DNA from 2 places in the Enterobacter sp. PL_is514 genome. Region 2 is predicted to be linked to the other one. Evidence: riboswitches for the same ligand, from Rfam matches in the RefSeq annotation. Region 2 holds a riboswitch; the other holds the start of a gene.

Region 1 (7,252 bases), on a different contig from region 2:
GGTAGGCTTCCGCCATGGTCGGGTAGTTAAAGGTGGTGTTAACGAAGTACTCAATGGTGTTACCACCACCTTTCTGCTCCATTATCGCCTGTCCGATATGAATGATTTCCGCGGCGCGTTCACCAAAGCAGTGAATCCCGAGGATCTCTTTCGTCTCGCGGTGGAACAGGATCTTCAGCGTTCCCACGCTCATCCCCACGATTTGCGCCCGCGCCAGATGTTTAAACTGCGCACGACCCACCTCGTAAGGCACCTTCATAGACGTCAGCTGCTGCTCGGTTTTCCCTACGGAACTGATTTCCGGGATGGTGTAGATGCCCGTCGGGATATCTTCAATCAGATGCGCCGTCGCTTCGCCTTTTACCAGCGCCTGTGCGGCAATGCGTCCCTGGTCGTAAGCGGCTGAGGCCAGGCTTGGGTAGCCAATCACGTCGCCGACCGCGTAAACGTGTGGCAGGGCGGTCTGATACATGCTGTTGACCTTCAGCTGACCGCGGCTGTCGGTCTCAAGTCCGATATTTTCCAGCTGCAGGGAATCGGTGTTGCCGGTTCGGCCGTTGGCGTACAGCAGGCAGTCTGCTTTCAGCTTCTTGCCGGACTTCAGGTGCATGATCACCCCGTCGTCACAGCCTTCGATCTTCTCGTACTCTTCGTTGTGGCGAATGACCACGCCGCTGTTCCAGAAGTGGTAGGAGAGCGAATCTGACATTTCCTGATCGAGGAACGCCAGCAGGCGGTCGCGGGTGTTGATCAGGTCAACTTTGACGTCCATTCCGCGGAAGATCGACGCATATTCGCAGCCAATAACTCCTGCGCCATAGATAATGACGTGGCGGGGTTCATGGTGCAGGCTCAGAATCGAATCGCTGTCGTAGACGCGCGGGTGCGAGAAGTCCACGTCGGCCGGATGGTATGGGCGTGAACCGCAGGCAATCACAAATTTTTCAGCGGTAATAGTTTCAACCGACCCGTCGTGGCATTCGAGTGCCAGGGTGTGTTCATCCACAAAATGCGCGTTGCCCTGCAAAATTTCGCAGTGGTTACGCTCATAAAACCCCTGACGCATACGCGTCTGCTGGTTAATGACGGTATCCGCGTGATTCAGGATGTCGGCAAAAGATGAACGAAGAAGTCGGGAATGGTCGCTGTAAAGAGGGTTCTGGTTAAATTCGATAATGCGGCTAACGGCGTGGCGGAGGGCTTTCGAAGGGATGGTGCCCCAGTGGGTGCAACCGCCGCCGACATTATGGTAGCGCTCGATGACCGCTACTCTGGCTCCCTGTTTCACCAGACCCATAGCAGCGCCTTCGCCGCCGGGGCCGGAACCAATAACTATTGCGTCGTAATCGTAGGAATGTGGCATGGCAAGGCTTACCTGTTCTTATACATAAAAGCAACAGAATCATAACATCATTGCCAGAGTAACCCAATTATCGTTGTGCTTTTTTCCGGCAGTGGAGCACAAACCGCACGTAAACAATCATTCACAAAGCCAGGCAAACAGATTAATTTTATTCTCTGGTATAGTGCCATCAGGCCTTTGGAAGGATTCAACTATCGTGATGGGCGTAAGAGCACAACAAAAAGAGAAAACCCGGCGTTCGCTGGTGGAAGCCGCATTCAGTCAACTGAGTGCCGAGCGGAGTTTTGCCAGTTTGAGCCTGCGCGAAGTCGCACGCGAGGCCGGGATTGCGCCAACGTCCTTCTATCGTCACTTCCGTGATGTGGATGAACTGGGCCTGACCATGGTCGACGAGAGCGGCCTGATGCTGCGTCAGCTGATGCGCCAGGCGCGTCAGCGTATCGCCAAAGGGGGCAGCGTGATCCGCACCTCCGTGTCGACCTTTATGGAATTTATCGGCAACAATCCCAACGCGTTTCGTCTGCTTCTGCGCGAGCGTTCGGGCACCTCGGCAGCGTTTCGTGCCGCCGTCGCGCGCGAAATTCAGCACTTCATCGCGGAACTTGCCGACTATCTTGAACTCGAAAACCATATGCCGCGTGCGTTTACTGAAGCACAGGCCGAGGCGATGGTGACGATTGTATTCAGCGCGGGTGCCGAAGCGCTGGATGTCAGCATTGAACAACGCAAGCAGCTCGAAGAGCGACTGGTATTACAGCTCAGGATGATCTCCAAAGGCGCGTACTACTGGTATCGCCGTGAACAAGAGAAACTGGCACATCAAACCGAAGAGTGAAGGTGAGTAATGAAACAGTCAGGTCAGGATAAAGGGACGCTGTTGCTGGCATTGATCGCTGGCTTATCCATTAATGGTACGTTTGCCGCTATTTTTAGCTCAATCGTGCCGTTTTCGATTTTCCCGCTTATTGCGCTGGTGCTGACGGTTTATTGCCTGCATCAACGCTACCTGAACCGCACCATGCCGGTGGGGTTACCGGGGCTGGCCGCCGCCTGCTTTATTCTGGGCGTATTGCTGTACAGCACCGTGGTTCGCGCGGAATATCCGGATATCGGCTCTAACTTCTTCCCTGCGGTACTGTCTGTGGCGCTGGTGTTCTGGATTGGCTCGCGCATGCGTAGCCGTAAGAGCCAGTTACCAGAGTAAAGGGTTTTGTCATTGTAGGCCGGATAAGCGAAGCGTCATCCGGCTTTTTTGGCAGGTGGCACTTCGCTTACCTGCCCTACAAGGCCATATTACTTCGCCGTGAGGAGTACACCGCACTCCATATGGTGCGTATACGGGAACTGATCGAACAGCGCCAGACGTTCAATACTGTGCGTCTGGCCTAATGTTTCGAGATTCTTGCACAGCGTCTCCGGGTTACAGGAGATGTACAAAATACGCGGGTACGCCTGCACCATCTTCTCTGTTTCGCTGTCCAGGCCACTGCGCGGCGGGTCGACAAAAATCGTCTCACACTGGTAGCTCTTCAGATCGATACCTTCCAGGCGGTTAAACTGGCGAACGCCATTCATGGCCTGGGTAAACTCTTCAGCGGCCATGCGAATGATCTGCACGTTGTCGATATGGTTGGCGGCAATGTTGTACTGCGCGGCGGCCACCGACGGCTTGGCGATTTCCGTTGCCAGCACGCGATCGAAGTTACGCGCCAGCGCCAGCGAGAAGTTGCCGTTACCGCAGTAGAGCTCAAGCAGATCGCCCGTTGACCCTTCCGTCGCCTTCAGCGCCCACTCCAGCATCTGCACGTTCATCGCGGCGTTCGGCTGGGTGAAGCTGTTCTCGACCTGACGGTAAACCATCTCTCTACCCGCTACCGGCAGGCGCTCGTCGATGTAGTCCTGATCCAGCATGATTTTGGTTTTGGTCGCGCGGCCAATCAGGTGAACGTTGATGTTCTGCGCGCGCAGCGCATCGCGCAGCGCTTCCGCCTGCTCGCGCCACTCGTCGTTAAGCGCTTTGTGATACAGGAGAGAGACAATCGCCTGATTGCTTTGCGTGGTCAGGTAGTCAATCTGGAAAAGCTTGTTACGCAGTACCGGATTGTTACGCACACCGTCCATTATCAGCGTCATTAACTGGTTAATGAGCTCGCTCGCCGCCGGAAAGCTGTCCACGCGGATACGGGACTTTGTCTGCTGATCGAAAATGATGTGGTACAGGTCGTCACCGTCGTGCCAGATGCGGAACTCGGCGCGCATGCGGTAGTGGCTGACAGGAGAGCGGAACACCTCGGGAACGGGCGCGTTGAAAGGCGTCATCATACTTTGCAGGCGGACAACTTTCTCTGCCAGCTGCGCGTCGTACTGTTCTGTCGGGAGGTGTTCTGGGGTCATGATGCGTCCTGAGTGATAAAGAATTACGCGGCGATTGTAGGCATTGTTCAGGGGATGTCCAGATTTAATGGCCAATAGCTGTCTGGACATCCATACGTGTCTAATTGTAGCATTCTGTTTCCGGTCTCCTGAGAGTGAAAAGGGAATCCAGTGTAAATCTGGAGCTGACGCGCAGCGGTAAAGACTGGCGGGATGAGCGTTGTAGACACTGTGTAAATGGGAAGTCTTCATCCTTATATAGCCACCTAGCCCGAAGACCTGCCGGGATCACGTCGCATTTGGTTTCATCATCGCGTGCTATCGATGAGGCCTGCGGCATCCTTCTTATATTGTGGATGCTTTAACAATGATTAAAAAAGTATCGCTGTTGACGGCGTTGTCCGTCACGGCATTTTCGGGCTGGGCGCAGGACAGCGCCGACTCGTTGGTGGTGACGGCAAATCGTTTTGAACAACCGGCAAAAACTGTTCTGGCACCGACGTCCGTCGTGACGCGTGAAGACATTGAGCGCTGGCAGGCAAAGAGCGTGGTGGAAATCATGTCACGTCTGCCAGGCGTGGATATCGCGCAAAGCGGTGGAATGGGCTCGAACTCTTCGACTTTTATTCGCGGAACGGAATCTCGCCATGTGCTGGTGCTGGTTGACGGTATTCCTTTGAATAACGCCGGGATCAGCAACGTTCCCGATCTGAGCCAAATCCCGACCTCGCTGATTCAGCGTATTGAGTACATCCGTGGTCCGCGTTCAGCCCTGTATGGCTCCGACGCGATTGGTGGCGTGATTAACATCATTACCGGACGTGATAAGCCGGGTGCAGAAATCTCAGCGGGTGTTGGCTCTAAGGGTTACCAGACCTATGATGGCGCCTTCCAGCAGGTGCTGGATAAAACCAAAATCACCATGGCCGGTAACTACACCTATACCCGGGGTTTTGACATCGCTGCAAAAGATGCGCCGCGCCAGCCTGACCGCGATGGCTTTATGAGTAAATCGCTGTACGGCTCCGTGGAACAGCAGATTACCGACAGCGTGAGCGGCTTCTTCCGTGGCTTTGGTTATGACAACCGCACCGCGTATGACGGTTACGATCACTACGACGCCAACTTTATGGTGGATGGACGACCTGATACTCGCCAGCTCTACAGCCAGAACTGGGATACCGGTCTGCGTTACAACCGGGGGATTTTCCAGTCACAGCTGGTGGCGGGTTACGGTCGCAGTAAAGATCAGAACTATGATCCGAAGAAAGGGCGTTACGCTGATTCCGCCACCATGGATGACGTGAAGCAGTACACCACCCAATGGCTCAACACCGTAGAAGTCGGTCACGGCAACATTGGCGCAGGTCTGGACTGGCAAAAGCAGAAGACCCAGGCTGGAACGGGCTATCTGGAGAAAGGTTACGAGCAACGCAATACCGGCGTCTTTGTTTCGGCGATGCAGCAGTTCAGCAGCGTGACGCTGGAAGCGGCGGCGCGTAATGACGATAACTCTAACTTCGGCAACCATGGCACGTGGCAAACCAGCGCAGCGTGGGAGTTTGTGGAGGGCTATCGCGTCATTGCCTCCTACGGTACCGCTTTTAAAGCACCGACCATGAGCCAAATCCACAGTGCCTCTTACGGTAATCCGGACCTTAAACCGGAGGAGAGTAAGCAGTGGGAAGGGGGCTTTGAAGGCCTGACGGGACCGGTCAACTGGCGTATCACCGGTTATCGCAATGACATTGATAATCTTATTAGCAGCGATCCGCATACGTATCGTTACTACAACGTTGACGAAGCACGTATTAAAGGTGTGGAAGCGACGGCACAGTTCGATACTGGCCCGGTCGGACATCAGATTTCCTATGATTATGTCGACCCGCGTAATGCCAAAACCAACGAAGTACTGGCCCGCCGTTCTAAACAGCAGGTTAAGTACCAGCTTGACTGGCAGGTATGGGATCTCGACTGGAACCTTGCCTATCGTTATCTGGGCACCCGCTATGATGTCGCGATTGATCCAGACACCTATTCGTCAGAACGCGTGAAAATGGGCGGTGTCAGTCTGTGGGATGTCGCAGTTTCGTATCCTGTCACCTCACATCTCACAGTTCGTGGTAAAATAGCCAATCTGTTCGATAAAGATTACGAGACAGTTTATGGCTACCAAACTGCAGGACGGGAATACACCTTGTCTGGCAGCTACACCTTCTAATCCGCGTCCCACCGTGCTGGTGTTTGATTCCGGCGTCGGTGGGCTTTCGGTCTATGATGAGATTCGGCATCTTCTGCCGGATCTCCATTACATCTACGCCTTCGATAACGTCGCTTTCCCGTACGGGGAAAAGAGCGAAGATTTTATTGTTGAGCGTGTGGTGGAAATCGTCACTGCGGTACAAAAGCGCTATCCCCTTGCGCTGGCCGTCATCGCCTGTAATACGGCGAGCACCGTTTCTCTTCCCGCCCTGCGTGAAAAATTCCAGTTCCCGGTTGTGGGCGTCGTTCCTGCAATAAAGCCTGCCGCGCGTCTGACGGCGAACGGCATTGTGGGCTTGCTGGCCACGCGAGGTACGGTAAAGCGTCCTTATACCCGCGAGCTGATCGACCGTTTTGCAAACGAATGCCAGATAGCGATGCTGGGTTCGGCTGAGCTGGTGGAGATGGCTGAAGCGAAGCTGCATGGCAAGGCGGTATCACTCGAGGAGCTGCGTCGTATTCTACGTCCGTGGCTGCGGATGCCCGAACCTCCGGATACCGTTGTGCTGGGTTGTACTCACTTCCCGCTATTACAGGAAGAGCTACTGGAGGTGCTGCCGGAGGGGACACGCCTTGTGGATTCCGGTGCGGCTATTGCCCGTCGTACGGCCTGGTTGCTGGAGCATGAAGCGCCGGATGCGAAATCTACCGATGCGAATATCGCGTTTTGTATGGCCATCACGAAAGAGACTGAGCAACTTTTACCCGTTTTACGCCGTTATGGCTTTGAAACGCTCGAAAAACTGGCGCTGTAGCACGGTTTTGAGCAAAAAAGAGACGGTTGAAAGTTTTTTTTAAAAGAGGGGTTGTCAACGTCTGAGAACTCCCTATAATGCGCCTCCACTGACACGGAACAACGGCTTACAGGCCGCCGGGTTAGCGGGGTTCAGAGATGAACGCCGGCAGAGAAAAGCGAAAATAATCACTTGACTCTGAATGAGGAAAACGTAATATACGGGACCTCGCAACGGTGAGCTTAACGCCGCGTTGCAACTGCTCTTTAACAATTTATCAGACAATCTGTGTGGGCACTCAAAGTGACATGGATTCTTAATGTCTTCGGACAATAAATGAATACCAAGTCTCTGAGTGAACATACGTAATTCATTACGAAGTTTAATTCACGAACATCAAACTTAAATTGAAGAGTTTGATCATGGCTCAGATTGAACGCTGGCGGCAGGCCTAACACATGCAAGTCGAGCGGTAGCACAGGAGAGCTTGCTCTCTGGGTGACGAGCGGCGGACGGGTGA
Region 2 (7,252 bases):
CGGGTCGCCGATGATGACATCGAGCAGCCACGCGACGCACCATGCCATCAGGGTCATAGCGCCCCCCTCGCCGCCGTCAGCCAGCGGCTGAGCATCGTGGGGCGTTGGGCAAAGTGGAGGTGCAGGTAGCTTGCGAACGTGTTGCCAACCTGCCAGCCACCCGCCCATTCCTGCATCGTCACGCCATCACGCACTTTGCGGCACGCCAGTACCGCAGGGGTTTGGGGGGAGAAGTCGGAATAGTGAAACTCATGCCCACGCAGCACCTCCCCGCTATCGGCCAGCAGCGTGGGCTGGCGCGCCTGCGCCTCACAATAGCCAAAACGGGTCAGCCGTTTACCCATCCTGCTGTGGCCGGGGATAATATTGGCCATCCGGTGGGTGACCCCCTCGCTATCTTCCAGCGTGCTGCCGAGGTACATCAGCCCACCGCACTCGGCGTAGATCGCCACCCCGCGCCGATGCGCCTCCCGCAGGCTGGCGAGCATCGCGGTGTTTTCCGCAAGCCGTGCCGCATGCAGCTCCGGGTAACCGCCCCCGAGCCAGACCATCTGGCAGTCAGGTAAGCGGCTATCACGCAGCGGGCTAAAGCGGATAATGTCGACCCCGGTACGTTCAAGCAGCGTGATGTTATCCGGGTAATAGAAGTTGAAGGCCTCGTCATCGGCCATCGCGAGCGTTAAACCGCGCCCGGCGTCCCCGTCAGGGCGCGCGGGCCAGGCGCCCTGCGGTAGCGACGCCATCTGGCTGAGCGCGAGAAGTTGTTCGATATCCAGCGTACGTTCAAGAATGGAGGCAAAATTTTGCCAGGTCTGCGGGTCCGCGGCCGACTCCCGGGCGGTGACCAACCCAAGATGGCGTTCGGGCAACCCGACGCCCTCAACGTGCGGCACATAGCCCAGGACGGGTAGCGTGCAGTAGTGCTCAATGGCCGTTTTGAGCAGCTGATAATGTGATTCGCTGTTGACGCGATTGACAATCACCCCGGCAATATTGAGGGTAGAATCGAACCGCTGAAAGCCCATTACGGTCGCGGCAATCGACGTAGAAACCGCCTTGCCGTCCACCAGCAGAACCACCGGACAGCCCAGCTGTTTTGCCATCGCGGCGGTGCTGCAATAGTTCGGATCGGTGCCGTAGCCGTCATACAGCCCCATCACGCCTTCAATGACCGCGATATCCGCCTGCTGCATATGCTCGCAAAACAGCGCGTTGAGTATTGGCTCAGGAAGCATGAAGCTGTCGAGGTTGCGGGAGGAGGTGCCGCTGACTTTGGTATGCCAGCCGGTATCAAGATAGTCAGGGCCCACTTTATACGGCTGGACGCGTAATCCACGCTGTTTTAACAGACTCAACAGGCCAAGCGTCACCGTGGTTTTACCACAACCGCTTCCGGTACCTGCCAGAACAAACGCGTACTGCTTTGCCGCCATGACCCCGATCCTGTCCAGGGTGGTTGGGAGGTATAGATACACGTCGTCCCAGTCTTTCGACTGTATGATGCATCAGTACAACCCACTTCCCACCGAAGTTGTTGAACGTTCCCGACAGGCAGGTCTTCTGGCTTAGCGTCCTCCTCGCCCGTCCTTCCCAATCTCGCGATCAGTGGTCATTACGGGGTCGTCAGCATCACAGCAGCGGGGGCTGCGGGGGATTGTCACCCCCTTCCCTGCCACAAATGTGGCAAAACCTGTCGGCTTACATTATGAGAAAGAGTTCGTTCTCAAAACAGCAATGCTATTTACGGCGTTTCAATTCACCTTAGGCAATTACTTAACCGCAAATGAAAACCATGCTGAGTAAAACGTGGCGCCAGAATAATTGACGCCTTTCTCAATAACTCAACGTTTTATCACAAAAAATAAAAAGCAAAGATAATCACGCTTAAAATCTCAATATTTATTGTTCTATGACAAGTTATTGCACTACTTGATATTTTTTCATTTTATTGTGATCAAAATTCATCAGGATATTAAAGCCCGGCAAAAACATAATATTGCTGCCCAACGTAAGTCAGTGTGATTTCATTGATGCATTACGCGTTCAGCAGGATCGCAAAATAATATGGAGACTATCCAGGTCGGAATTTGCGGTATATCAAGGTAAGAGGAATATCCTCATGACACTATGCTCCAGAAATTTCTGACCAGTAAGGTGGAAACGTGGCTGTTGCGCAATGCCCCGCGTCGTGCGGTGAGCTTATCCAGGGCTGGATTTTGGGCAGTGAGAAGCTGGTCTCCTGCCCTGTCGAATGGTACAGCACCGTTGAGGTGAGCCACGGCTCACCCGTGGCGGATGAACGCCCGCTGTCGCGCGCGATGGTCGAGCGATTGTTGCAGCACTGGCATTATCCGGCGCAGCTAAGCCAGGATATCCGCATTGACGTGCACTCGACCATCCCGGTTGCCAAAGGGATGGCCAGCAGCACCGCGGATATCGCCGCCACCGCCGTCGCCACCGCCCACCATCTGGGGCGTCAGCTCGACGAAAGCACGCTGGCAATGCTTTGTGTTTCGCTCGAACCCACCGACAGCACCGTGTTTCGCCAGTTGACCCTTTTCGATCATAACGACGCTTCCACGCAGATCGCCTGCCACGCCCAGCCCGCTCTCGACCTGCTCGTTCTGGAAAGTCCGCAAACGCTGCGTACGGCAGATTACCACCGCATCCCGCGTCAGGCGGGGCTACTGGCCGGTGCGCCAGCGCTGGAACGCGCGTGGGGTAAAGTCCAGGAGTCCTGCATAACGCAAAACCCTTATCGGATGGGCGAAGCGGCCACCCTCAGCGCCATCGCCAGCCAGACGCTGTTGCCTAAACCGGATTTTGACGCACTGCTCTCACTGGTGGAGGAGTGCGATATTTACGGGGTGAACGTGGCGCACAGCGGCAGCGTCGTGGGTCTGATGCTGGACAGAAATAAAGACGATGTCGATTATGTGAAATGGCTGCTGGTAAAAAAACAGCTCACCCGCCACTGGCCTGAACAACACCTGCTGCGGATGGTAAAAGGCGGCGTGACGCTACTCTGACAGCAGCCTGTGCTGAATGAGCCACTCGACCTGCTGCCTGACCTCTTGCTCGTGCTCCTGCGCTAAAGCCTGCTGCAGCGGAGCATGCCGGAAGAACGCGGCCCAAAATGCACGCTTGCGCTCCCGGTCACCGCATGCGCGATTAATCCGTTCACGAAGCGTCCCCGCCAGCTGCACGCTTTCCCGCATGCCCGGAGGAAGGTGGGCGGCGACATGCGCTTTGAGGATCTTGCTGTACACCGGCGCGTTGCCCCCGCAGCTCAGCGCAATAATGACCGGCGAATGGTCGATTATGGCCGGTGAGATAAAGGTGGCAGCCGAAGGGTCGTCCGTGACATTGCAAAAGATACGCTCCGCGCTGGCGGCCGCGGCGACCTGACGGTTCACCTGCGGATCGCTGGTCGCGGCAATGACCAGCCAGCACGACTGCAGATACTGCGGCGAAAACGTCGCCGGAAACCACTCGATGTCACCGCTCGCGTGCAGGCTGGCGAGTTCCGGCGTCAGGGTGGGCGCAACCAGATGCAGCACCGCCCCGGCCGCCAGCAGCCCCTTCGCCTTATGCGTCGCCACCTGCCCGCCACCGACGATCAGGCAGCGTTTCCCCTTCAGGTTGCAAAAAATCGGGAAATAGTCCATCGCCTTAGCCTTGTAAAACGTGAGTCAGCGCGGCAATAAACCGGCGGTTCTCCGCCTCGGTACGCACGGCAATCCGGTAGTAGTCGCGATCGAGCCCTGGATAGTTTTCGCAGTGGCGGATAAGAATGTGATGGCCGAGCAGCGCCGCCTTCAGGTCGAAACCCGGACGCAGACAGCGGAAGAAAATAAAGTTGGCCTGCGGATTCCAGACCGCCAGCGATGAAAAGCGCGCCATCGCCTGCCACAGGAAATCCCGCTCCCGGGCGATAAAGGCGTGGCTGCGAGCAATATAGTCCTCATCCGACAGCAAATGTTGCCCCACAAGCGCCGAGAAGGCATTCACGGACCAGGGCTCACGGGTGCGTTTCAGCTGGTGAATGGTTTGCGTATTGCCGCTCAGCAGATACCCAAGGCGCAGCCCGGGAATAGCAAAAAACTTGGTCAGGGATCGCAGCAGGTAAAGATAGCGTGACTCCGCCAGCCGCGGCGCCAGCGTGGAGCCCTGCGGCAGAAAATCGATGAACGCCTCATCCACAATCAGCGCAATCTGCAGCGATTCGCACAGCGAGGCCAGCCGGTCGAGAAGACCGGCATCAGGCATGAGTCCGGTAGGGTTGTTTGGCGTCGCGATGAACAGGCAATCGGGCCTGTGCGCGCGAACGGCGTCCAGTATGGAAACATCCACCTGGAACCCGTTCTGCTCACTCAGCGCATGGTCAATTATCTCGCAACCCTGCTGCTGTAATGCCCGGCGATATTCGGCAAAGCCCGGTACCAGCAGCATCGCCCGGCGAGGGGCAAGCGTTCGCACCAGGCCATAGATCAGCTCCGTTTCGCCATTCCCGGCAACCGTCTGGTCATAGTCACACCGGCTGGCGGTGGCCAGCGCCTGATGAAGATGGCGGTATTCAACGTCCGGGTACTGCATGATGATATCCAGATGGGACACAATGAGCGACCTGACGCGATCGGGGAGCCCTAACGGATTGATGTTCGCGCTAAAGTCCAACAGCAGCTCGGGATCGATCCCCAACTGCAGCCCCGTTTCCAGAACGTTACCACCATGCTCACTCATTCGTTTCACTCGTCCATTTCGAAAATGTCAGGATAACATCAGACAACAACCTGATTCAGCGCGATATGTGATGCGGTAAACGCCAGTATCTCCTGCAGGCTGACCACCTCACCGATGACGATAAGCGCTGGAGCATGCAGTTTTTGACGTTCAACCTCGAGGTGAATATCGGTCAGCGTGCCTTTGGCGATCTGCTGACGAGACTGGCTGGCATACATCACCACCGCTACCGGCGTTTCAGCGGACATGCCTCCCTCGATGAGCTGCTGGCAGATTTCCGTCAGCCGCGTCATTCCCATCAGAACGATCAGCGTTCCGTTGATTTGCGCCAGGGCATGCCAGTTTTGCGGGTCGTTCCCCTGGCACATATGACCGGTCACAATATGAAAGCTGGAGGCGTAATGACGGTGCGTGACCGGGATCCCGGCATAGGCCAGTCCGCCAATCGCGGAACTGATCCCCGGCACAATTTCGAACGTCATGCCGGCTTTCGCCAGCTGCTCGGCCTCTTCGCCCCCGCGGCCAAAAACGTAGGGGTCCCCGCCTTTCAGGCGCACCACCTGGCGCCCTTCCCCGGCATGCTTGACCAGCAGGGCATTGATTTGTTCCTGAGGCACCGGATGATGGCTTGGGGTTTTACCGACATCAATAATCAGACAGCCTGCCGGAGCCTGAGCCAGAAGTTCAGGGTTTACCAGGCGATCGTGAACAATCACCTCCGCATGGCGGATGCAGTGCAAACCTTTTACCGTAATCAAAGACGCATCGCCAGGCCCTGCCCCTACAAGCCAAACCTTCCCTTTACTCATCGTTATATCCTCAGATTAATATTTAAAGACGCAAGAAAGCGGGTAATTAAAATTAGTGCTGAATTATACATCCCCTCCACTCATCAAAAATTTGATGTATTTATCACTCTTTCTTAATTTTACGAATGGCGTTTATGACCAATATCAATAAAACAGTGAATACCGCCTTCCCTCTGCCATTACGACATTATTGCTTTGGTCATCATGCTTAAAAAAACATATAAATCGCCTTCAGCAATAAAACAGGCGCGCGATCACAAATATTAAAATGGTTTTGTCAGCGACGTTTACAGATAAATATCAACCCTAAAATAAAGCACGCACAAGCAATTGATACAAAACACTTTTCAATGCAACACCATTACCATCATCATTTTTGGAAGGATTTTTTGAAAATAGATCAATTGCATCCCTTTCGTCTTCAAAACACACTCCAACACCATTAACAGACCCAATGTACATTAACCGTTTTTAATACCCATTTTATTTTCACTATCAGCCCTACAGAGGATTACCCATGAAGAAATCAACACTTGTTATTGGCGTCATTGGTGCTGACTGCCATGCGGTAGGCAATAAAGTTCTGGATCGTGTTTTTACTTCCCATGATTTTCACGTCATCAATCTTGGTGTGATGGTGAGCCAGGATGAATATATTGATGCGGCCATCGAAACGGGTGCTGATGCTATTGTCGTTTCATCCATCTACGGCCATGGCGACATCGACTGCCTGGGGCTGCGCGAGCGCTGCATCGAACGCGGTATCGGCGACATTCTGCTTTTTGTTGGCGGTAACCTGGTCGTGGGTAAGCACGATTTCGCCGATGTCGAAGCCAAATTCAAAGAGATGGGTTTCAACCGCGTGTTCGCTCCGAGCCACGACCTGGAGGACGTCTGTCAGCTGATGGCGAACGATATACAACAGCGTCAGCGCGTTGAAGAGCTCTGTCTTGAAGAGGGCTTCTGATGCAAATCGTCTCAGTCGACATTGGCTCGACGTGGACCAAAGCCGCACTCTTCACGCCGGAGGGTGATGCGCTAACGTTGGTCAACCACGTTCTGACCCCGACGACGACCCACCATCTGGCGGAGGGTTTCTTTACCAGCCTGAACCAGGTGCTAAACGTTGCCGATGCGCGACCGTTGCTGAACAGCGGGGACGTTACGCTGAAATACTCGTCGTCGGCAAAAGGCGGGCTCGCCGTTGCCGCAATGGGTCTGGTGCCGTCAATAACCCTGGAATCAGCCAAAGTCACCGCCCATTCAGCGGGTGCCAAAATTGCCCAGTACTACTCGTACAAACTGAACCGTCACGATATCCAGGCGCTGGAGGACTCCCCGCCGGACATCCTGCTGTTCACGGGCGGTACGGACGGCGGCGAAGAGAGCTACGGACTGGCCAATGCCCGCGCGCTGGCAGCGTCAACGCTGGACTGCGCCATTATTTACGCCGGAAATCGCGATATTCAGGACGACGTGCAGGCCATTCTTGGCCACAAAGATCTGATCGTGGTCGACAACGTTTTGCCTGACCTCGATCACCCGAATCCGTATGCCGCCCGCAAGGCTATCTGCGATGTCTTTCTCTCCCGCATCGTGAAGGGGAAAGGGCTGGACGTTATCGTCGGGGAAACCGGCGAAGAGCCGATGCCTACGCCGTGGACCGTCTACGAGCTGGTGAAAGCGATAAGCGACATCGA

What was found. Region 2 has a riboswitch for cobalamin ahead of AC0TNG_RS22665 (cobyrinate a,c-diamide synthase). Riboswitches for the same ligand answer to the same signal wherever they lie in the genome.
Region 1: another riboswitch for cobalamin. It lies ahead of btuB (TonB-dependent vitamin B12 receptor BtuB); the one in region 2 lies ahead of AC0TNG_RS22665 (cobyrinate a,c-diamide synthase).

Annotation. Positions count from the first base shown of each region.
Region 1 is NZ_JBVPGN010000023.1:117-7,368, reverse strand. It holds gene sthA (Si-specific NAD(P)(+) transhydrogenase) at 1-1,363, opposite strand, end outside; gene fabR (HTH-type transcriptional repressor FabR) at 1,560-2,198, shown strand; gene AC0TNG_RS01225 (YijD family membrane protein) at 2,208-2,567, shown strand; gene trmA (tRNA (uridine(54)-C5)-methyltransferase TrmA) at 2,657-3,757, opposite strand; cobalamin riboswitch at 3,862-4,037, shown strand; gene btuB (TonB-dependent vitamin B12 receptor BtuB) at 4,104-5,957, shown strand; gene murI (glutamate racemase) at 5,902-6,753, shown strand; partial or broken rRNA gene AC0TNG_RS01205 (16S ribosomal RNA) at 7,137-7,252, shown strand, end outside.
Region 2 is NZ_JBVPGN010000036.1:496,621-503,872, reverse strand. It holds gene cbiB (adenosylcobinamide-phosphate synthase CbiB) at 1-57, opposite strand, end outside; gene AC0TNG_RS22665 (cobyrinate a,c-diamide synthase) at 54-1,433, opposite strand; cobalamin riboswitch at 1,534-1,709, opposite strand; gene AC0TNG_RS22660 (L-threonine kinase) at 2,163-3,029, shown strand; gene AC0TNG_RS22655 (precorrin-2 dehydrogenase/sirohydrochlorin ferrochelatase family protein) at 3,021-3,668, opposite strand; gene cobD (threonine-phosphate decarboxylase CobD) at 3,673-4,743, opposite strand; gene cobA (uroporphyrinogen-III C-methyltransferase) at 4,782-5,552, opposite strand; gene glmS (methylaspartate mutase subunit S) at 6,070-6,519, shown strand; gene glmL (methylaspartate mutase accessory protein GlmL) at 6,519-7,252, shown strand, end outside.